3 regions of the Hyphobacterium marinum genome follow, and region 1 is predicted to be linked to each of the others. Evidence: predicted binding sites of a transcription regulator. Region 1 holds the regulator's gene; each other region holds the start of a gene.
What was found. Region 1 encodes LexA, which represses DNA repair genes until DNA is damaged. Its sites were predicted from a motif close to ATGTTCCNCTTGTGTTCC; they were not measured.
Positions count from the first base shown of each region.

Region 2: the regulator LexA is predicted to act here: its motif matches at 3,760-3,777, upstream of uvrA (excinuclease ABC subunit UvrA).
Region 3: the regulator LexA is predicted to act here: its motif matches at 1,827-1,844, upstream of rdgB (RdgB/HAM1 family non-canonical purine NTP pyrophosphatase).

Region 1 is NZ_JAZDRO010000006.1:17,803-25,571, reverse strand. It holds gene lpxB (lipid-A-disaccharide synthase) at 1-133, shown strand, start outside; gene gltA (citrate synthase) at 137-1,441, opposite strand; gene gltX (glutamate--tRNA ligase) at 1,463-2,878, opposite strand; gene V0U35_RS12610 (ComEC/Rec2 family competence protein) at 2,948-5,089, shown strand; gene lexA (transcriptional repressor LexA) at 5,101-5,781, opposite strand; gene V0U35_RS12600 (hypothetical protein) at 5,956-6,546, shown strand; gene trpC (indole-3-glycerol phosphate synthase TrpC) at 6,615-7,415, opposite strand; gene trpD (anthranilate phosphoribosyltransferase) at 7,412-7,769, opposite strand, start outside.
Region 2 is NZ_JAZDRO010000007.1:45,933-53,701, reverse strand. It holds gene gyrA (DNA gyrase subunit A) at 1-1,831, opposite strand, end outside; gene V0U35_RS13265 (hypothetical protein) at 2,399-3,103, opposite strand; gene V0U35_RS13260 (single-stranded DNA-binding protein) at 3,221-3,706, opposite strand; gene uvrA (excinuclease ABC subunit UvrA) at 3,836-6,823, shown strand; gene V0U35_RS13250 (hypothetical protein) at 6,820-7,644, opposite strand; gene V0U35_RS13245 (hypothetical protein) at 7,637-7,769, opposite strand, start outside.
Region 3 is NZ_JAZDRO010000001.1:385,366-393,134, forward strand. It holds gene rph (ribonuclease PH) at 1-112, shown strand, start outside; gene V0U35_RS01875 (YybH family protein) at 109-486, opposite strand; gene V0U35_RS01880 (helix-turn-helix domain-containing protein) at 735-965, opposite strand; gene V0U35_RS01885 (DUF2975 domain-containing protein) at 978-1,523, opposite strand; gene rdgB (RdgB/HAM1 family non-canonical purine NTP pyrophosphatase) at 1,902-2,498, shown strand; gene hemW (radical SAM family heme chaperone HemW) at 2,495-3,637, shown strand; gene V0U35_RS01900 (penicillin-binding protein activator) at 3,634-4,896, opposite strand; gene rsmI (16S rRNA (cytidine(1402)-2'-O)-methyltransferase) at 4,895-5,800, shown strand; gene V0U35_RS01910 (YraN family protein) at 5,797-6,183, shown strand; gene V0U35_RS01915 (BON domain-containing protein) at 6,254-6,943, shown strand; gene gshB (glutathione synthase) at 6,988-7,769, shown strand, end outside.

The sequences.
Region 1 (7,769 bases):
TATCAGCCATTTCCTTGACGATACGGACTTGCGGGCCAGGACGTCGAAGGCTCTGGTCGAGACGACGGCCACGATGCGCGGCGACGGGCAGGCGGCCGCTAAGGCCGCTGCCGCCGTCGCGGAGTATCTCTAGCGATTAGCGCTTATCGATGGCGACGTAGTCGCGCTCGGTCGCACCGGCGAAAAGCTGGCGCGGGCGGCCAATCTTCTGCGTCGGGTCTTCGAGCATTTCGGTCCACTGCGCGATCCAGCCGACGGTCCGGGCCAGGGCGAACAGAACAGTGAACATCGAAGTCGGGAAGCCCATCGCACGCAGCGTGATACCCGAATAGAAGTCGATATTCGGGTACAGCTTCTTCTCGACGAAATACGGGTCTTCCAGCGCGATCTTTTCCAGCTCCAGCGCGACGGCCAGCAGCGGATCATCGGTTTCGCCGACTTCCTTCAGGACTTCGTGGCAGGTCGTCCGCATCACTTTCGCGCGCGGGTCGTAATTCTTGTAGACGCGGTGGCCAAAGCCCATCAGGCGGAAGGGATCATTCTTGTCCTTGGCCTTGGCGATGTATTCCGGGATCCGGTCGACCGAGCCGATTTCCTCGAGCATGTTCAGCGCCGCCTCGTTGGCCCCGCCGTGGGCCGGTCCCCACAGGCTGGCAATGCCCGAGGCGATACAGGCAAACGGGTTCGCGCCCGACGAACCGGCAAGGCGGACCGTCGAGGTGGAGGCGTTCTGTTCGTGATCGGCATGCAGGATGAAGATGCGGTCCATGGCGCGGGCCATGACCGGATTGACTTCATAATCCTCGGCCGGAACCGCGAAACACATGCGCAGGAAGTTAGCGGCGAAGTCCAGATCGTTGCGCGGGCTGACGAAAGGCTGGCCGACCGAATACTTGTAGGCCCGGGCAGCGATCGTCGGCATTTTCGCGATCATGCGGTGGCTGGCGATGGTGCGCGCCTTGGGGTCATTGATGTCGGTGGAGTCGTGATAAAACGCCGACAGCGCTCCGACCGTGCCGACCATGACCGCCATCGGGTGGGCGTCGCGGCGGAACCCGCGGAAGAACTGGTCGAACTGGTCATGCAGCATCGTATGATGCGTGATGGTCTTCTCGAAGCTCTCCAGCTGCGCCGCATCCGGCAATTCACCATGCAGCAGCAGATAGCAAACTTCGATGAAGCTGGAATTCTCGGCGAGCTGGTCGATCGGATAGCCGCGATACAGCAGCACGCCTTCATCACCATCGATATAAGTGATGTGGGATTCACAGCTCGCCGTCGAGGTAAAGCCCGGGTCGAGCGTGAACACGCCGGCATTCTTGTACAGCGTACGGATGTCGATAACGTCCGGGCCGACCGTGCCTTTCAGGACCGGAAAGTCATAGGACTGGCCATTGATGGTCAGGGTTGCGGTTCCGGATTCCTTGGCATTGCTTTTCATCACGTCATCCTCGTCTGTCGTTCAGCCGGCGGCGGCTTGTTGGTGGATACGATCCAACGATTCCGTCCGGCCAAGAAATAGCATGACCGCAGAAAGGTCGGGGGCTGGCGCACCACCGGTCAGGGCGGCGCGCAGCGGTTGTCCGATCTTGCCGAACCCGACCGCTTCGGCCTCGGCGAAGGATTTCAGGGCAGCGGCCAGGTTCTCTTCCGACCAGTCCGCCAGCGCGGCCAGCGCCGCATGCAGCCGGCCCAGCCGGGCGAGGGCGTCATCGTCTAGCGGTTTGGCGGCCTTGCCCTCGATCGCGAAGGGCGACCGACGCGTCAGGAAATAGGTCTGCTCTTCCAGCTCTGCCAGTGTCTTGGCCCGGGTTTTGAGCACTCCCATACCGGCCAGCAGGCGTTCGCGCGCAGTTCCTGCGTCGATTTCAAGCGTGCCCGCCGCCTCAAGGCGCGCCAGCAGGGCGTCGGTCAGCACCGTATCATCGCTCTCGCGCAGGGCCGTGGCGTTTACGCTGCCCATCTTGTCGAAATCGAGCCGGGCCGGGGCCTTGTTGAGCCCGTCGAGCGAGAAGGCGGCTTTCGCCTCGGCGTCGCTGAAATACTCCTGGTCGCCCTTCGACCAGCCCAGGCGCAGCAGGTAATTGCGCAGCCCGGCGGGCAGATACCCCATGTCGCGATAGGCCTCGACCCCGAGCGCGCCATGACGTTTGGAGAGTTTCTTGCCGTCCGGACCATGGATCAGCGGAATATGCGCGAAGACCGGGCGGTCCCAGCCGAGCGCGTCGTAGATCTGCGACTGGCGCGCGGCATTGGTCAGGTGATCGTCGCCCCGGATGATGTGGGTCACGCCCATGTCATGATCATCGGCGACGACGGCGAGATTGTAGGTCGGCGCACCATCGGTTCGCAGCAGCACGAGATCGTCGAATTCCTTGGCCTTCCAGCGGACATCGCCCTGGACGGCGTCGGCAATCACGACATCGCTGTCCGGTGCCCGGAAACGCACGACGTGGGGCGCGTCCGCCGGCGCGTCACTGTCCGGCCTGTCGCGCCAGGGTGATCGCAAGGCGCGGCCTTCGGCAAAGGCGGTCTCGCGCAACGCCGTCACTTCGTCCGGCGTGCAGTAGCAGCGGAAGGCGGCACCGGCGGCGACGAGCTCATCGACAACGGCGCGATGCCGGGCGGCGCGCGCATGCTGGGACACGGGCTCACCGTCCCAGTCGAGGCCAAGCCATTGCAGCCCTTCAAGAATTTTCTCGACGGCGTCCTCGGTTGACCGGGCGCGATCAGTATCCTCGATGCGCAGCAGGAATTGGCCGCCCTGGCCGCGGGCAAACAACCAGTTGAAAAGTGCGGTCCTTGCACCCCCAATGTGCAAATATCCCGTGGGGGAGGGCGCGAAGCGCGTGACGATGCCGGTTTGCTTGTTTTGCATGTGCGAAAGAATGCTGCGCTGCGGTGTGGTGCCGGGTGATACCATGCGTTTGCCGGAGGTCATAGGGGTATGACCGTATCGGAGCCAGTCCAACAACAGGCGGGCTCCTGGCGCGCGGCGATTGCCGCCAATCTGGAACGCAGCTGGGCTGCGCTGACCACGTCCCGGGTCATCACCGTACAGGACCTGCCACTCTGGTGTCCCGTGGCGTTTGCAATCGGTTCGGCCGTCTATTTCACGCTGCCCGCCGAGCCTTCAGCGGCTGCCGGCTGGACCGCGTTCGGACTGGCCGTGTGCGCCTTGGCCGGAGCGATCATCTGGCGCCACCGGACGAGCGTGCTGATCACGCTGATGCTCGCCGCCTTTGTCCTCGCGGGCGGGGCGAGAGGGCAATGGCGCACCCTTTCGGTCGCCGGACCGGTCGTTGCAGAGTCCGAGCGCGCGCGGACCGTCACCGGCTGGATCGAAAGCGTCCAGCAAAGCGGCGGGCGGCAGAGACTGGTCCTGCGCGTTGCGTCACTCGACGGCATGGATGAGCCGCCTCGGCGGGTTCGTGTGCTGGCCAACCGCGGCGCATTCCAGCCCGGCGACGCAATTACACTCCGGGCCGTTCTGGGGCCGCCGCCCCGGCCTGCGGCACCCGGCGGCTATGATGCTGGCTTCGCGGCGTGGTTTTCAGGGCTTGGCGGATCAGGATTTGCCGTAACGCGGCCCGAGGCGGCTGAATTTTACGGGGACAGCCGCGCCCGGGCCTTCGCCCGCGTCCGCTGGTCGATGGCCGAACGCATCCGTGAGCGCGCGCCGCCGCGCAGCGCCGGTATCGCCGCCGCCCTTTTGACCGGTGACCGGTCCGGAATATCGCCCGATGACGCCGAGGCGCTCAGGGCCACCGGACTCGGGCATATCCTTGCCATTTCCGGCTTGCACATGGCGCTCTTTGCGGGCGGTGTTTTCTTCGCGGTACGGTTCCTCTTTGCCGCGATCGAGCCTTTCGCACGGCGGCATGACCCGCGCTACCCGGCTGCGATTGCCGCCTTGCTCGCGGCTCTTGCCTATCTGGCGCTCTCGGGGGCCGCGATCCCGACCCAACGCGCCTTCATCATGACGGCGGCGGTGCTCATCGGCGTTCTGGTCGGCCGGCAAGCAATCTCCATGCGCTCAGTTGCGCTGGCCGCCTTTGCGGTTTTGCTCATCCAGCCCGAAAGCATCGTCACGCCGGGATTCCAGATGTCTTTCGCCGCTGCGTCAGCCCTGATCACAGCCTTTGGAGCCTTGCGTGATCACCGCCGGCCGGGGCCACGCCCGGGCGTTCTGCGCCGCGCCGCCGGATCAATCGGAGCCATTGGCTGGTCGTCCCTGATCGCGGGTGCGGCGACATCGGGATTTGCGGCCTTCCATTTCAACCGGCTCGCCGCCTTCGGCTTCATCGCCAATCTGGCGGCCATGCCGATCTTTTCCTTCCTGGTGATGCCGGCCGGCGTCATCGCGCTGGCGCTGATGCCGTTTGGCCTCGAAGCCATACCGCTCGCCGTGATGGGGGCGGGACTGGATGCGGTTCTATCCATTGCCCACTTTATCGCCGATTGGCCCGGCGCGCTGTCACCGGTCCCGGCGGGCCATGGCGCAGCCCTGCCGCTCTATGCCGCCGGATTTGCGGCTCTGGTGGCAGGCCGGGGATTGTTGAGGCTGGCGGGGCTGGTCTTCATGGGGGCCGGTCTCATCCTGTGGTGGGCCACACCGGTCCCGGACGGTCTTGTGACGGATAGCGGCGTGGTCATTGCCCACTATGACGCGGCAGATGGAGACTGGTCGGCCAGTACAACGCGGCGCTCGCGGTTTGCGGCGCGAGTCTTCCTCGAACAGACCGGTGACCGCGAAGTCAGACTGGCGAGGGGGATGCGTTGCGACGCCTCAGGCTGTGCAGGCCGGGCGCAGGGCGTGCTGATCGCGACGCCGGAAACCGAGGAAGCCCTGATCGAGGACTGCCGCACGGCGGATCTGGTCGTCACGCGCCTTGAGGTAAACCGGGTTCTCCGGTCGCGCTGCGATGCCGAACTGATCGATGCCGATGATCTCGCGCGTGACGGTGCCCGGACATTCCGGATCACCGATGGCCGTATCACGTCGTGGGAAACGGTCGCCGACCGCAGGGGTGACCGGTCCTGGACGGGGACGGGCACGGGCACGATGGCAGGGACACACCGCGACTAGACGGCGAAAGCCTAGTGATAGCGGCGGATGAGACCGACGAGACGGCCCTGTACCTGGACCCGGTCCGGTCCGAAAATGCGGGTCTCATAAGCCGGGTTGGCGGCTTCGAGCGCAATTGAACCGCCCTTGCGGCGCAGACGTTTCAGCGTGGCTTCCTCGTTGTCGACAAGCGCGACAACGATCTCGCCGGTATTGGCGGTGTTGCAGCGTTCGATGACGACGATATCGCCTTCAAGAATGCCCGCATCGATCATGGAATCGCCTTCCACTTCGAGCGCGAAATGTTCACCCGAACCGCCGGCAATATCGGGCGGCAACACGAAGCGGTCGGTCTCGTGCTGGATCGCCTCGATGGGGACACCGGCGGCGATCTTGCCAAGCAGGGGTACTTCGCGGCTGTCGCGCGCCTCGCGCGGCGGGCGCTTGAAGTCGGCTCGCACGACATTGGGGCCGAGATCGGCACCGGCAGGCGCGGCGGAATCCGGCATTTTGAGCACTTCAAGCGCACGGGCGCGGTGGGCGAGGCGGCGGATGAAGCCGCGCTCCTCCAGCGCCGTGATCAGGCGGTGCACGCCGGACTTGGACGCCAGTTCCAGCGCATCCTTCATCTCGTCAAAGGAGGGCGACACACCGGTCTCGGTGATGCGGCGGTGGATGAACAGCAAAAGCTGGTGTTGCTTGCGCGTCAGCATGGCGTTTCCTTCGCGACCGGCGAGCGGAACAAAACATAAACTTCACGCGATGTTCTATAAGTGTTCCGGGGGCGCGTCAAGTCCTCCTATCCCTTCGGTGCAAGTAGAGACGTGAAGGACACGGAATGACCTTGTTTGTGGCGATTTTGCCCCGGCCCGTGGTATGGGTTGGGGATGCTATACAAGTCCGCCTCGGCATTTTTGGTGATCGTTGCCAGCGTCTTCTTATTCATGATGGCCGATGGCCCTGCTCACTACGAATTAATAATTCTAGAATGGTGTGAGCGGTTTGGCTCGTCTTGTCCGGCTTGGGTCCAAGAACCGGCGTGGGGCTGGCTAATTGTTGGGCTGCTTTTGACGGCTGCGATTGTGCTGTTCTGGCCCTTTTGGATCGGCCTCGTCCGCAAAACGATTCCGCAGATAAAAGGCCAGTCGAGCCATGTCTCCATCGGTGAGGCTGGTATTTGGTTATACAATTCTCTTCCGGATGACCGGCGTAGAAACCTGCGTGACGGAGCGAGCGCTTGCGATGGCGGGAACATCGAAACGTATATGCGGCAAATTGCGTTGTTGGACGCAGAGCAGGCCGGAATTCAGCTATATGCGCGCTGGTGTGATGGCGGAGACATAGAGGCGGTCGAACATGGTGACGTGGTTGATGCCCCGGGCGATGGGTGGTTGTTTGACCGCTCAAAGCCACAGCCTATCGAGGTTTATATAAGGCGGTCGGATCGTGGGAAGCTACGGAAGTGTCATGTCGAATAACGCTGACAAATTCGACGCCCTCTTGCGAGCGACGCCCAGCGCGCCACCGGAAAGCTCTCCTTCCCGCCTCAAGTAAACGCTGCCGTCCCCATCAGGGTGCGCGTGGCCTTGGCCACATCGCCTTGCCGCATAAGGCTTTCACCCACCAGGACGGCGCGTGCGCCGGCCTCGCGGACGCGGGTGACGTCCTCCGGTGTGGCGATGCCGCTTTCGGCCACCGCGAATCGTTGACCGGCAAAGCGCGGGGCGAGGCGTTCAAACGTCGCCAGCGAGGTCTCGAACGTGGTCAGATCGCGATTATTCACGCCGATGAGATTGGCATTGAGCGTCAGCGCGCGCTCGACCTCGGCCTCGTTGTGCGTTTCCACGAGCGCATCCATCCCCCAGCCCCAGGCCGTCGAGATGAGGTCCGCGGCGAGCGCGTCATCGACGCTGGCGAGGATGACGAGAATGGCATCGGCCCCGAGCGCGCGCGATTCCACGATCTGCCACGGGTCGAGCATGAAGTCCTTGCGCAGGACGGGCAAGGCGCAGGCCGCCCGCGCGGCCACGAGATAGTCCTCATGGCCCTGAAAGCCGGGCGCGTCGGTCAGAACCGAGAGGCAGGCCGCGCCGCCAATCTCATAGGCCCGGGCGAGGGCAGCCGGGTCGAAATCGGCGCGGATCAGCCCCTTGGACGGGCTCGCCTTCTTGACCTCGGCAATGAGGGCGATGCCGTCGAGTGCGGCGCGTGCCTTCAGCGCTTTTAGAAAGCCGCGCGGTGCCGAGGCCTCACGCGCGTCCTCGGACATCTGGGCGAGCGGGCGGGCGGCCTTGCGCGCGACGATCTCCTCGCGCTTGTAGGCCTCGATTTTCTGTAACGCGTTCACGCCTCGCCCCGCGAGATGGCGGCCATGCGTTCCAGCGCGGATTTCGCTGCGCCGCTGTCGATGGCCGATTGCGCCTTGGCGGCACCGTCCTTGAGATCGTCAGCCAGACCGGCGATAACCAGCGCGGCGGCGGCATTGAGCACGACGATGTCGCGATAGGCCCCTGGCGCACCGTCCAGCAGCGCGCGCATCGCCTGAGCATTCTCCTGCGGCGTGCCGCCGACAAGATCATCGAGCGTGGCGGCCGGCAGGCCAGCGTCTTCGGGTGACACCGTGAAGCGCCGCGTACTGCCGTCTTTCAGCTCCACGACATCGGTCAGCCCGGTCGTGGTGATTTCGTCGAGCCCGTCACGG
Region 2 (7,769 bases), on a different contig from region 1:
GCAGCCGCCAAGTCTTGGTCTTGTACACCATGCCGTCCGACGAGAAGAACAGAAGCGGCGCGTGGGTCGAGGCCACGAAGAGCGAGGCAACGAAATCCTCGTCCTTCATCGACATGCCCGAACGGCCCTTGCCGCCCCGGCGCTGCGCCCGGTAGTCGGAAAGCGCGGTGCGCTTGACATAGCCACCGTGCGTGACGGTCACGACCATGTCTTCGCGCGCGATCAGGTCCTCGTCCTCGACTTCCAGTTCGACGTCGAGAATTTCGGTGCGGCGCGGCACAGCGAATTTTTCCTTCGCCTCACGCAGCTCATCGCGGATGATGTCGAGCACGCGGGCGCGCGACCGCAGAATGTCCAGCAGGTCGCGGATCTGCTCGGACAGGCCTTGCGCCTCATTGCCGAGCTCGTCCCGGCCCAGCCCGGTCAACCGGTTCAGGCGCAGATCGAGAATGGCCTTCGCCTGCTCTTCGGTCAGGCGCAGATTGCCATTGTCATCCAGCATCGAGCGCGGGTCGGCAACGAGGCGTACCAGAGGCGCGACATCCTTGGCCGGCCAGTCGCGCGCCATCAGCTGTTCGCGTGCCGTCGCCGGGTTCGGTGCAGCCCGGATCAGTGCGATGACCTCGTCGATATTCGCGACCGCCAGCGCCAGACCGACAATGACGTGAGCGCGGTCGCGCGCCTTCATCAGTTCGTGTTTGGCACGCCGGGCCACGACTTCCTCGCGGAAGCGAAGGAAGACGTCGAGGAAGCCGCGCAGCCCCATCTGCTGGGGCCGGCCGTCGACCAGCGCCAGCATGTTCATGCCAAAGCTCGTCTGCAGCTGGGACCAGCGGTAAAGCTGGTTGAGGATCACCTCGGCATTGGCGTCCTTCTTCAGTTCGATGACGACGCGCATGCCCGAGCGGTCAGATTCGTCGCGCAGGTCGGAAATGCCTTCCACGCGCTTGTCGTGGACCAGTTCGGCGATCTTCTCGATCATCGTCGCCTTGTTCACCTGGAAGGGAATGGCGTGAACGATGATCGCCTCGCGGTCCTTGCGAATGGTCTCGACCGTCGCCTTGGCGCGCATGATGACCGAGCCGCGCCCGGTTGACAGGCCCTGTCGTGAACCGGCGCGGCCAACAATCAATGCGCCGGTCGGGAAGTCCGGTCCCGGCACGATGTCGAGCAGTTCGGCATCGGTCAATTCCGGATTGTCCATGATGGCGAGCGTCGCATCGACGATCTCGCCCAGATTGTGTGGCGGGATATTGGTCGCCATGCCGACCGCGATACCACCCGCCCCGTTGACGAGCAGGTTGGGATAGCGCGCCGGCAAGACACGCGGCTCCTCGCGGGAGGAGTCGTACGTCGGTTCGAAATCGACCGTGCTTTTCTCGATGTCCGCGAGCAGCGCTTCGGCCGCCGGGTCCATTCGGCACTCGGTATAGCGCATCGCCGCGGCCGGGTCGCCGTCGACCGAGCCGAAATTGCCCTGCCCGTCGATCAGTTCCAGGCTCATCGAGAAAGGCTGAGCCATCCGCACAAGGGCGTCGTAGATCGCGCTGTCACCGTGCGGGTGATAGCGACCCATCACGTCACCGACGACGTTGGCGCACTTGCGGTAGGGCTTGTCGTGCGTGTAGCCGCCCTCGTGCATCGCGTAGAGAATGCGCCGGTGCACAGGCTTCAGACCGTCCCGCGCATCGGGAATGGCGCGGCTGACGATCACGCTCATCGCGTAATCAAGATAGGAGGAGCGCATCTCCTCCTCGATGGAGATCGTCGGGCCGTCCGGGCGATCCGGTTGACCGGGGCCGCCAGTGATTTCGTCGGTTTCGTCGCTCAAGGAAGCCCCTCGTCTTTCGGGTCTGGTCTCGGGTCTGGCCGCACCGGTGGACCGGGTTGCGTCACGGCCTGTCGCGCGACGGGAATCGCGCCGGAAAAACTGGCTTGCAGCCTACCAATCCGCGCCCTGCGGGGCAAACGCGCGGGGCGCTCCGGACGCAGCTTGGAAAAGACCGGATACGGAAATGGCCACCGGCAGAACCGGTGGCCGTATCCCGTTGAAATGGCGCTGGTTTAACTGGCGGCGAACTCGGCGACGCTGAGCCGGCCATCGCCATTCGTGTCAAAGTCGGCGATCCGCTCGCGGGCCATGACGTCAGGCGGGCGCGAATTGCGCTCGACCGACGCCGCGTCGTACGCGATTCCGCCCAGAGCATTGGCCAGCTCCTCGGCGTAACATGGGAATTCGCATCACGGTCCAGCGCGACGAAGCTGGCATGCTTCAGGGCGACATAGCGGCCTGTAAACTCGGCATCGGTCATTTCCCCGCCGCGACCACGGCCATCGCCGCGCCGGACTTCAATCGGAATCCTGTCAGGACGCCACGAAAAAAGCGTCCTGATAGCCCTTATTGTCCATTCATCGCCGTTTCAGCGAGCCGGATATTCGTCAGCATGTTCCGGTTCACACCGTCACGTACCACGCTCCATTCGGTCTGCTGTTTCAGCCATTCATTACGGGTGATTGGCTGATTGTTGACGGCGGCGAAAAACACCGAATCCGCCGAAGAGCAGATCCACCAGGGCGAGGCTGGACTGGTGAACGCCTCCCCCGAGGAATAGACCGCGCTGAGCTGGGCATGGATGCGCGCGGGGTCCGACAGCACGGTGGCCATTTCCGGACCGGCAAACTCGTTGATGATGGGAATGGCCTGTAGCGCGGTAGAGTCCGAACAACGCATCGCGTCATAGACGATCCGCGCGCGGCCGAGGAAGTAGGCCTGCGCCGACCGGTCCGGATCAATTGACGCATACCGCCGTGCCGCTTCCATCAGGAAGGCGGGCGGATTGACGTCCCGGTTTTCCCACAGGAAGTCGGCGACTTCGCGATTGGCGGTATCGGGCCGCTGTATCAGTTCGGCCAATGCGCCGAATACGTCGCCGAACGCCCCGTCCCCGATTACGTAATAGGTGGTGACATTGTTCGCGCCCTGCACTTCGCGCAGTTGCGGACGGTGCGTTCCGTCGCCCTGCTGAGAAAGGATGATAGCGTCCTGCGCGATGGCTGGCGCGGCCAGCGTCAGGGCAAGGACGGGAATCAGGGCGCGTATCATGGACAGTCACTCCGGTGGCTACCGCGCCCGCCTTGCAGGCGCGGGGCCAAGACTAGCCCGGACTGCACCCGCCGTCGCCCGGCGGATGCAGACCAGACTTAAAAACCATCCGGATGACTAGAAGGGAATCTCGTCGTCGAGATCGTCATTGCGGAAGTTTTCCTTCGGCCCGCTGCCGCCTTGCGAACGGCCGCCGCCGCCCGAATAGCTGTCGCCGGAGTCATAGCCCCCGCCACCACCGCCGCCTTCACCACGCGAATCGAGCATTTGCAGCTCACCGCGGAATTTCTGCAGCACGACTTCAGTCGTGTATTTGTCCTGACCGGACTGGTCCTGCCACTTCCGGGTCTGCAGCGATCCCTCGATATAGACCTTGGAGCCCTTGCGCAGGTAGTTCTCAGCGACCTTGCACAGATTTTCGTTGAAAATCACGACGTTGTGCCATTCGGTCTTTTCCTTGCGCTCGCCCGAAGACTTGTCGCGCCAGGTCTCGCTCGTCGCGATGCGCAGATTGGCGACCGGGTCGCCGGAGTTCAGCCGGCGGATTTCCGGATCGCGTCCGAGATTACCCACCAGAATGACTTTGTTGACGCTGCCCGCCATATCCCCATCTTCTCCATCAGAATTGCTGTGGCCCGCGTGTGGACGCGGGCTATTTGTTCACATAATGTTCCGCCGGTCAAATGTCCGGCGAGTCGCGCGCGAGTTGACCGCAACGAGGTCCCCAAGTCCATGCCTGAACCGCTAAAGACCATTTCCGTGCGCGGCGCGCGCGAACACAATCTGAAAAACGTCTCGGTCGACCTGCCGCGCGACAAGCTGATCGTGTTCACCGGCCTGTCCGGTTCCGGCAAGTCCTCGCTCGCCTTCGACACGATCTATGCCGAGGGCCAGCGCCGATACGTGGAAAGTCTCTCGGCCTATGCGCGTCAGTTCCTCGAACTGATGAGCAAGCCGGACATGGACTCGATCGAGGGCCTCTCCCCGGCGATTTCCATCGAGCAGAAGACCACATCGAAGAACCCGCGCTCGACCGTCGGCACGGTCACCGAGATCTACGACTATATGCGCCTGTTGTGGGCGCGCGTCGGTGTCCCCTATTCGCCGGCTACCGGCCTGCCCATCGAGAGCCAGACAGTTAGCCAGATGGTTGACCGCCTGATGGCACTGGAGGAAGGCACCCGCCTCTACCTGCTCGCCCCCGTCGTGCGTGGCCGCAAGGGCGAGTACCGCAAGGAATTCGCCGAATGGCTGAAATCCGGCTTCCAGCGGGTCAAGGTCAATGGTGAGTTCCACGCGCTGGAGGAGGCCCCCACGCTCGACAAGAAATTCAAACACGACATCGATGTCGTCGTGGACCGGGTCGTCATCCGGGAGGGCCTTGAACAGCGCCTCGCGGACAGTCTCGAAACCGCGCTGCGCCTCGCCGACGGCATCGCGGTGGCGGAATTCGCAGCGGATTCCCGCGACGTCGGATCAGACACCTCACCCCAACCCTCCCCTCAAGGGGAGGGAGTCTCCAAAGCGCCTTCTCCCTCCCCCACCGGGGGAGGGTCGGGGTGGGGGGAAGTCCGCGAATACAAAACCGGCGAACGCCTGATATTCTCGGAGAAGTTCGCTTGCCCGGTCTCGGGCTTTACCATTGCCGAGATCGAACCGCGCCTGTTCTCGTTCAACAACCCGTTCGGGGCCTGCCCGGCCTGTGATGGGCTGGGCCAGAGCCTGAAATTCGACGAAGGCCTCGTCATCCCCGACCGGTCGAAAACGCTCTATGACGGCGCGGTCGCACCCTGGAACCGGGCAACGTCCAAACTCTACCAGCAGACGCTGCAGGCGCTGGCCGAGCATTTCGGCGCGTCCATGTACGAGGCCTGGCGCGATCTGCCGGAGGAATTCCGCAAGACGGTGCTGTTCGGCTCAAAGGACAAGATCAAGTTCAAGTACGAGGACGGGCTGCGCACCTTCGAGACGACCAAGACATTCGAGGGCGTCATCCCCAATCTGGAACGCCGCTGGCGCGAAACCGATTCCAGCTGGGTGCGTGATGACCTCTCCCGCTTCCAGTCTTCTCAGCCCTGCGAAACCTGTCACGGCAAACGGCTTAAGCCTGAAGCGCTGGCAGTGAAGATCGCCGGCAAGGATATATCCCAGGCGACCGAGGTCGCCATCCGCTCGGCCTCGGACTGGTTTTCCGACATCGAGAAGGACTTTTCCGACAAGGACCGCCAGATCGCCGAACGCATCCTGAAGGAAATACGCGAGCGTCTGAAATTCCTCGTCGATGTGGGTCTGGAATACCTCACCCTCAACCGCGCTTCCGGCACGCTGTCGGGCGGAGAAAGCCAGCGTATCCGTCTCGCCTCGCAGATCGGTTCGGGACTGACCGGCGTCCTCTACGTGCTCGACGAACCCTCCATCGGCCTGCACCAGCGCGACAATACCCGCCTGCTGGATTCGCTCTGCGGCCTGCGCGACCTCGGCAACACTGTCATCGTCGTCGAACATGACGAGGAAGCCATCGCGACGGCAGACTATGTGGTCGATCTGGGGCCCGCCGCCGGTGTCCATGGCGGTGAGATCGTTGCCGAAGGCACACCAAAGGAAATCGAGGCCAATCCGAACAGCCTCACCGGCCAGTACATGTCCGGCAAGAGACGGATCGAGGTTCCCGAAACCCGGCGCAAGCCGAAGAAGGGGCGCAGCCTCACCGTCGCCGGGGCCACGGGCAACAATTTGAAAAACGTGACGGCTGAGTTCCCGCTTGGCGTCTTCGTCTGTGTCACCGGCGTATCGGGCGGCGGCAAGTCGACTCTGACGATCGAGACGCTTTACAAGGCCGCCGCGCGCCGTCTCAACAAGGCGCAGATCGTGCCCGCGCCCTATGACAAGATCGACGGGCTCGACCATCTCGACAAGATTATCGACATCGACCAGTCCCCCATCGGACGCACGCCGCGGTCAAATCCCGCGACCTATACCGGGGCCTTCACCCCGATCCGCGACTGGTTCGCCGGCCTGCCGGAGTCAAAGGCGCGCGGCTACAAGCCGGGCCGCTTCAGCTTCAATGTGAAGGGCGGGCGCTGCGAGGCCTGCCAGGGCGACGGCGTCGTGAAGATCGAGATGCACTTCCTACCCGACGTCTTCGTCCCGTGCGATGTCTGTCACGGCAAGCGCTTCAATCGCGAAACGCTGGAAGTCACCTTCAAGGGCAAGTCCATCGCCGACGTGCTCGACATGACGGTCGAGGAAGGCGCGGACTTCTTCAAGGCCGTCCCGGCGGTGCGCGACAAGATGGAAACGCTCAAACGCGTCGGTCTCGGCTATGTGAAGATCGGCCAGCCCGCCACCCAGCTTTCCGGCGGCGAGGCCCAGCGCGTGAAACTCTCCAAGGAGCTCTCCAAGCGCGCGACCGGCAAGACGCTCTACATTCTCGATGAACCGACCACGGGTCTGCATTTCGAGGATGTCCGCAAGCTCCTCGAAGTCCTCCATGAGCTTGTCGACACCGGCAATACGGTCGTCGTGATCGAGCACAATCTCGATGTCATCAAGACCGCCGACTGGTTGATTGATCTCGGTCCCGAAGGCGGGGATGGCGGTGGCGAGATCGTCGCGGCCGGGACACCCGAGGACGTTGCGAAGGTGAAAGCCAGCTGGACCGGACGCTATCTCAAACCGCTTCTGAAGCGCGGCGCGGCGCTGCGGAAGAAGGCGGGTTAGGGCGCGGGAGAAGCCCCGATCTTCGAGGCTGCAGCTGGATAGCGCCGCAATAGATAGTCCATGACATAGGTCTGCGTGGCAGCCGCCATCGAGAACAAAATCACGACACCGGCCCCAAAGAGGGTCTGAACAATCGCGGCGGTATATCCACCCGCGATGGCCAAGCCGCGCGGAAATGCCAACAAGCCGAAAAATGTCAGACTGAAATAGAGCAGCCACCAGGGCAGCCAGACCAGAAGAAGCCGCCAACGGATCGGATGTGTCGCACGCCATGTACGGGTGACGTAGAATTCTTTGTTCCGGATTGACAGAGCCAGTCCCGGACCCAGCCGCGCCATGACATAGGCATACCCGGAAAAACCGAAAGTCAGCCCTGCGAAGATTACCGGAATTACCACTGCGAGATTTTCCGTCGCTTGCGCCAGTCCGATAAGTGGAATTGCAATCATCATGGTCGGTATTGATGCCAGCGAGGCCGGGAACCCCATCAGCCAAAATCCAAAGCCGACCCGAAACTCGTCCCCGCCGAATCCAAGCCCCGCCACGCCAGTCGTTTCACCGGTCATCCCGAGGCGCATCACCGCGACCGGAACGAGCCAGATCAAGATCCAAAGCGCCAGCGTTCCCGGCAATTTGAACAACTCGGTCATCGGTCCAGGCTCAACGCCCGGTGCCATCTCGACGGCGAAAACCAGAATAACAAAGACAGAAAAGAATAGAGCGGCGGACAATCCGAGCTTTCGCATTTCCCGAGGATACCGCCGGGCCAGTGTCACGATGTGAAATGCCGCCGCGACGATATCGAAACGGGGCTCAGCCATCGCTGGGCGTGGCAGCAGGCATCACGTCCGCCATAGCCTTCAATTGATGATGTCGTTCCGCGATATAGGCAATCGGGCCAAAGGGGATAGCACTCATCCAGACCATCATAATGCATCCGACCACG
Region 3 (7,769 bases), on a different contig from region 1:
GGCGACGGCGGAAGACAAGCCGATGCCGGCGAGCGCGTTCGACGACCTCTTCACGCTCGCGCGAAAAGGGGTGAAGGAACTGGTCGGGATCCAGCGGTCCGCGATCGGCTAGCGGTCGATCTGCCAGGACAAGCCGGCGAGTTTCCAGCCCGTGCTTTCCCGCCTCAACACCCAGAGGTGGCGGCCCTGAACGGTCACGGTCTCACCCGCGTTGTCGAAATGCGTGGTAAAGCGGGCCGATTTCCAGCCATGCACAGGTCCCGCCTCGATGACCTCGTCGGAAATCACGATCTCCCGGATTGGAAAGGGACCCTTGGCGGCGGCAAGCGCCACGTCAATGCCAGTCACGGCCGGGCCGTCGTCCGGCCAGAGGGTGATGTCCTCACACATGAACTGACGTAACCGGTTTGAATCATTGGCGCGTTCCGCGGTGACCCAGTCGGCCTGCAAGGCGAGAATGGCCATCCTGTCGCTGGTACTCGTCATCCGTGGCTCCGCATTGGTTTCGGATAGAAGCGCTTGCCCTGATTGCGGAAATTGTCAATCCTGCGATAAAGAGAAGGCGGCGGGAGCGCGCTGGGGGGCTGAAAATGGCCCGTCCGGCTCTCACACTTGGGAAGGGGCTAGGACCGCACAGGCCCGCCCCCGCCGCCTCTTCAAGGGCCCCGTCTCCGTCACAGGGAGGTCGGGGCCTTTTCCTGACCGGCCCTTGAGGTGGGGTCCAGGGGCCGGCTTTAATCCTCTTCATCGTCGCCCGGCTCGCTCTCGTCGAAGACGAGGAGGTCGCCCGGCTGGCATTTCAGTTCGCGGCACAGCGCCTCCAGCGTGGAGAAGCGCACCGCCTTGGCCTTGCCGGTTTTCAGGATGGACAGGTTTGCCATCGTAATACCGACACGGTCACACAACTCTGTGAGCGACATGCGCCGCTCGAGAAGCATCCGGTCGAGGGTGACGCGAATGGACATGGTTCGCGCCTCCTAGATTGTCAGCTTCTGTTCCTGGCGCATTCGCGCGCCTTCCCGGAACACTTCGGAGAGCACCATGAGCGCGACAACCGCGAACCAGGCTCCGAGATTGATATTCAGCGTCGCCTCGATTTCCGCGCCGCGTGCGACCGGCAGGTCGAACAGCGTCAGCGACAGGGCGACCATGGCGCGGGCGACATAGCCCACCGCCTGGTAGATCGCGACCGCGAAGGCAATGACCCGCAAATGGCCGGCATTTTCCGGCACGAAGGGGTCGCCCGCGATCAGCGTGGCGAACATGCGGCGCAACCGGTCGACCAGGACCAGGAGCGTCACGATCTCGGCGACAAAGAGCGGGAAGGACAGGATTTCGGCCGCGTCGAGCCGCGCCAAAACCGTCTCCAGCACCGAAGCGCCGACGAATTTCATGATGAAGCCGACGATCACGAGGACCATCGTTGCCGAGACGACGACCAGCGCCGCCCAGAGCAGATACCAGGTCACATCGAGAGCGCGTTTGAGCACACCGACGAGTGTCACCCGTCCTGTTTGCGTCATACCTCATCCTTCCACGGCCCGGTGCGGGGTCCGCCGGTGCGGTCAGACTGTCTGCCACACCGGCGGCCGCCCGGGCCACCCCGGTCACGCGATCGTCGGGGCGACCGCAAAGACCACTCCGGCACCCACCGAGAGCAACAGCACCGCGTTGAACGCGACCATTGCGATGGAGCGTGCCATCGAATCAAAGGACCTGACCATTTTCATTCTCCGTTACGTTAGTGTTCGACCAAACCGTTTGCGTTTGTTATCCGGACGATCATTTCCGCCGCCCGTGGATTTATCGATAAACATAAAATTTCGGGCGCGCAAGCAAAAAATATCGTTTTTCGATATGAATTTTTTGAAAGACGATAAAATATCTGAAAGGTTTGCCCCGTGAGACAAGTCCCTGAATGGGTTTTGGCGACCCATAATCCCGGCAAAATCAAGGAGTTGACCGGACTGCTCACGCCGAGGGGAATCGTGCTGCGCAGTGCTGCAGATTTTTCGCTTTCTGAACCCGATGAAACCGAAACGACATTTGCCGGCAATGCCGCGCTGAAGGCCCGTGCGGTCATGGAGGCCACGGGCCTGACCGCCCTGGCTGATGATTCCGGGCTTTCCGTCACGGCACTGGGCGGCGCGCCGGGCGTCTACTCGGCCGACTGGGCGGGAGAGCCCCGTGATTTCGACCGGGCGATGGGCCGGGTGTGGACCGAACTCGCCGATAGTGGTTCGACCGACCGGAGCGCAGCCTTCGTCTGCACGCTGGCGCTGCTGGAGCCGGGCGGTGAGCCACGCTTCTATGAGGGCCGGGTAGGCGGGACGATCGTGTGGCCGCCGCGCGGAGAAGGCGGATTCGGCTATGACCCGATCTTCGTGCCCGAGGGCGAAAACCGCACCTTCGCGGAAATGGGTGCGGACGAAAAAAAGGCGCTGAGTCATCGCGGCCGCGCGCTGGCTGCGCTCATGGCCGCTGAATTCGGGTCATGACACCTTCCCTCGGCCTCTATCTCCACTGGCCGTATTGCGCGCGGATCTGCCCCTATTGCGATTTCAACGTCTACAAGTCGCGCGCCAGCCATGACGATCTGGTCGATGCGATTCTCGCCGACATGGGTCACTGGCGCGAGCTGACCGGCAAACGCCCGCTCGCCTCCATCCATTTCGGCGGCGGCACGCCCTCTCTCCTCAAACCCGCTCAGCTTGAACACCTGATTGCGCGGGCTGAAGACTTGTGGGGGCTCGAGGCCGGAATCGAGATCGGGCTGGAAGCCAATCCGGATGACCAGGCCGCCTTCGCCGGGTTGGCCGCTGCCGGGGCGAACCGGTTGTCGCTGGGCGTGCAGAGTTTCGATGACGCCGCCCTCAAGGCCCTGGGCCGTGCCCATGACGGGGACGGTGCGCGGGCGGCAATCAAGGCGGCGCAGGCGGCGTTCCCGCGTGTCTCCTTCGACATGATCTATGCGCTGGAGGGTCAGGGTCTTGATGACTGGCGTGGCGAACTATCCGAAGCCATCGATTACGGCACCGAACATCTCTCGCTTTACCAGCTAACCATCGAGCCGGGCACCGCCTTTGCGAAACGGGTGGAACGCGGCGCGCTCATTCCGCCCGGAGAGGACCTCGCCGCCGATCTCTATGCGCTGACGCAGGAGCTATGCGCCAAAGCGGGTCTGGAGGCCTACGAGATTTCCAACCATGCGCGCGGCGTTTCCGCGCAATCGGTTCACAACCGTCTCTACTGGACGGGCGGAGACTGGATCGGTGTCGGGCCGGGCGCACACGGGCGGCTGGGGTCCGCGTCCGGCGGCGGGCGGCTGGCCACCGAAGCGCGGGCGCGGCCCGAGGCCTACCGGGCTGGGGTAACAGAGACCGGGCGCGGGCATGGCGCACCGGAAATCCTCAGCGCCGATGCCGAAGCCGCCGAACGCATCCTGATGGGGTTACGCATTACCGACGGGCTGGACCGGGCTGCCCTGCGGGCCGCCACGGGGCGCGATATTGATATCGGTGCGGCCGAACGCTACGCCCGGCAGGGCCTGCTGACACTCACCCCGGACCGGGTCGCTTTGACACCAGAGGCCCGGGTCTATGGCGACCGGATGGCCAATGAGCTGGTACCCGACTAGAAGCCCGCGGGCTCGAAACTGCGCGGTGCGGGTTCGATCACGGTAAATCCACCACGCCCGACCGAGTAGACGGCGAGGCCGCGCTCGATCCGCCCGTCGGCCCGGAAACGGAAGAGGCCGTCCGCGCCGAGGAAGCCTTCAGGATCTTCGACCGCCGCGCGCGTAAACCCGTCGCGCGCCCCGGCCAGATGCAGGGTCAGCAACACGCCGTCATAGGCCTGACTGGCAATGCGGGAGGGGGCTTCGCCATAGGCGGCTTCGTAGCTCGCCACGAAACGGGACCGGGCGGCTTCGTCCGGACCGGCAAACCAGCCCCCGCGCAAGACCGGCTCGCGAATGGTCTCGGGATCGTTCCACAGGCCGGTGCCAAGGAAGCGAACTTCGGCCGGGTCAACATCATGATAGGGCAGGAGCGGGCCCAGCATGCGCAGGCGGACCCCGCCCTCGGGCAACATCACCGCCTCATAGCCGGTATCGGACCGGGCCAGCCGCGCTGCGGCGCTGGTCATGGCTTCCACGCCGCCCGAATAGGGCTCGCTGGCGACGAGACTGCCGCCGCCCATGCGGGATTCGGTGTCCATCGCATCGCGGACAATATTGCCATAGGCCCCGGTCGGTCCGAGATAGGCGAAGCGGGAAAGACCGGTGCGCGTCGCATATTCGATGACGCGTGCGACCTCGGTTTCCGGCGGGAAGCTGAGGAGATAAACGCCATTGCCCGCGACACTGCCATCGGTCGAGAAAGCGATGACCGGCACGTCATAGCTTCTGGCTTCATCACCCGCGGCGCGGGCGGCAGTCCCGAAAAGCGGACCAAGAATGATGTCAGCCCCGTCGCGGACGGCGGCCTGGGTCGCCTGGCGCGCCCCGCTGGCCGTCCCGCCCGTATCCTTGGGCATCAGGACGATATCGCCGGTACCGTGTTCGAAGAGGGCGAGCTGGGCTGCATTGAGCAGCTGGATCGCTTCGGCCCGCGCGCCGGAATTCTCGGCGGAGAAGGGCAGGAGGATGGCGGCGCGCACCAGTTCGCGGCCTTCCATGTGCGGCGGGATCAGACCGGTAAAGCGCGGTGGCTGCGGGGTGGGATCGACCGGTTCGGGATCCTCGACCTCGACGGGCGGCGGCTGGGGCGGCACATAGACCGGGCCCGGATCGCGGGGCGGGGCCGGTGTCGCACAGGCGGCAACGGCCAGAAGCGCCGCAGCAACAAGGCATTTGGGCAATGCGCCGAAGGCGCTTAAAGGTGTAGACAGAGACATGAGCGAACCGCCGAAAACCACTGCCGGGAAAGCTAGCCCTCCCGTGCCGGGGCCGCAACCGGTCGCGGCGGGTTTGCACCTTGTCGCGACCCCGATCGGCAATCTGCGCGACATCACGTTGCGCGCGCTCGACACGCTCCATGCCGCGGACCGCATCTATGCCGAGGACACCCGCGTGGCGCGCAAACTGCTCGACGCCTATGGCGTTTCCGCGAAGCCACGCCCCTGTCATGACCACAATGAAGACCGGGTGACGCCGGAGATTCTCGCTGCCCTGGAAGCGGGAGAGACAGTGGCGCTGGTCTCGGACGCGGGAACGCCCCTGGTTTCTGACCCCGGTTTCCGCCTGGCCCGCGCGGCACTCGAAGCCGGGCATCGCGTCCACAGCCTGCCCGGGGCCTGCGCACCCATTGCGGCGCTGACCATATCGGGCCTGCCGAGCGACACGTTTCTCTTCGACGGGTTTCCGCCATCGAAAACCGCCGCACGCAAGAAGCGGTTTGAAGTGCTGAGAACCGTGCCGGCGACGCTGGTTTTCTTTGAATCCGCGCAGCGGCTCGCCGCGAGCCTTTCCGACATGGCGAAGGTGTTCGGTTCGCGCCCGGCGGCGGTGGCGCGCGAACTGACCAAGAAATTCGAGGAAGTCCGGCGCGGCACGCTCGATGACCTGGCGGCCCACTATGACGCCGAGGGTCCGCCGCGCGGCGAGATCGTCGTGTTGTGCGGCCCGCCGGAAGCCGGGTCGCTCGACTGGGGCGAGGCCGACGTCGATGCTGCGCTTGCCGAAGCCGTCCCGGCGCTGGGGGTGAAGGGCGCGTCGCAGGCCGTTGCCGGCGTGTCGGGCTGGTCGAAGCGCGATCTCTATGCCCGCGCGCAAGCCTTGAAGGATAGCGGCACGCCATGACCGGCAAGCGCCAGGCGGCCGAGGCGCGCGGACGCCGGGCCGAGACGCTGACCGCGATCTGGCTGATGGCGAAGGGCTACCGCATTCTCGCCCGGCGGGCGCGAACGCCCTATGGCGAGCTGGACCTGGTGGCAAAGCGCGGACCTGTCCTCGCCTTCGTCGAGGTCAAGACCAGCGACAAGCAAGGCCGGGCCGTCCACGCCCTGTCACCGCGCCAGCAGGGGCGGCTGATCCGGGCTGGTGCGTGGTTTCGCAGCCGCTCGGACGAGTTTGCCAGACTTCAGCCGCGATTCGACCTGATGATCATCGAGCCGGGACGCTGGCCGGAACACCGGCGCGGGGCCTGGCAGGCCGAGGGCCGCGATGCGCTCGACCTAAACTGATCGGTTACGTCTGGCGGGCGAGACTCTGGCTCGAAGTGATTCGCACCGCCTTTTATCGGAGACCTCCCCCATGTCCCTGCGTGCAAGCTGCCTCGCCCTTTCCCTCCTGATGCTGGCCGGCTGCGCCGCGGTCCAGCCTGAACGGTCCGTCGGACGGGGGCTGGATGACACCAACGCCTCCATCTCGATCAAGGCGGCCATGTTGCGCGCGGAAGGTTATGCGCTGGAAGGCGCGGACGTGGAGGTCACTGACGGGGTCGCCCTCATCACCGGGACCGTGCCGCGCGAAGCCGACCGGCAGATGGCCGAATGCCTCGCCTGGTCGGCGCTGGCGGTACGCGCGGTACAAAACGAGCTGAGAATCTCCGCCGCCACGGACATCCGCGACCGGTCCCGCGATGCCTGGATTTCCCAGCGCGTCTCCTCGCGCCTGTTGCGCGACCGCTCCATCCGCAGCGTCAACTATAATGTAGAGGCGCATGACGGGACCGTTTATCTCCTCGGCGTCGCGCGCACGCGCGGCGAGCTGGAACGCGCCGCCGCCCATGCCGCGCTGGTTGACGGGGTCAGCGATGTCGTCACCTATGTGCGGGTGATCGGAGAGGCCTCTGAACCCGTCGCGCGCGGCGAACGCCAGGCGCGGGCCTGTGCGGGCGAAGCGGTTCCGACCATGGACGGACAGGGCAATGAGCTGATGGGTGCGCCCGACATGGACGCGCCCGAGGAAGTGCGCACAGCGCCGGTCCGTCCGATCGACTAGAGGCCCGCCCGATAACGGGCGGTATTGAGGGACAGACGAGCGACATGGTCTTGCGCGTAGCGGTCCAGATGGACCCGATTTCCGGCGTTGATATTCGCGGCGACACCAGTTTCGCCCTCATCGAGACCGCGCAGGCGCGCGGCGCGAAAGTGTGGACCTATCAACCCAAACATCTGTCCTGGAATGAGGGGCGGATCACCGCCGTCGCCCGCCCGGTCACGGTGCGCCGCGAACAGGGCAACCATGCCGACGAGGGCGCGCCGGAAACGCTCGATCTCGCTGAAGACATCGACGTCATCCTGATGCGTCAGGACCCGCCCTTTGACATGGGCTATATCACCGCGGCGCACATTCTCGAGGAACTCAAGGGCCGCACGCTGGTGCTCAACGATCCCGAATGGGTTCGCTCCAGCCCGGAAAAACTCCTGCCGCTGAAATTTCCCGACCTCATTCCACCGACGCTGATTTCGCGCGACCTCGACGCGATCAAGGCATTCCGGAAAACCCATCGCGACATCATTTTGAAGCCCCTCTACGGCAATGGCGGGGCGGGCGTGTTCCGGGTCAAGGAAGACGACGGCAATTTCTCCGCGCTCACCGAAATGTTCTTCGCTGCCAGCCGCGAGCCGATCATTGCCCAAGCTTTCCTGCCCGTGGTCAGCGAGGGCGACCGGCGCGTCATCCTCATTGACGGGGAGGGCGTCGGGGTCATCAATCGCCGCCCGCAGCCCGGCGAAACGCGCTCGAACATGCATGTCGGCGGCGCAGCAGAACCGGCCGAGCTCTCCGAAGCCGACCGGCATATCTGCGCGCGGATCGGGCCATT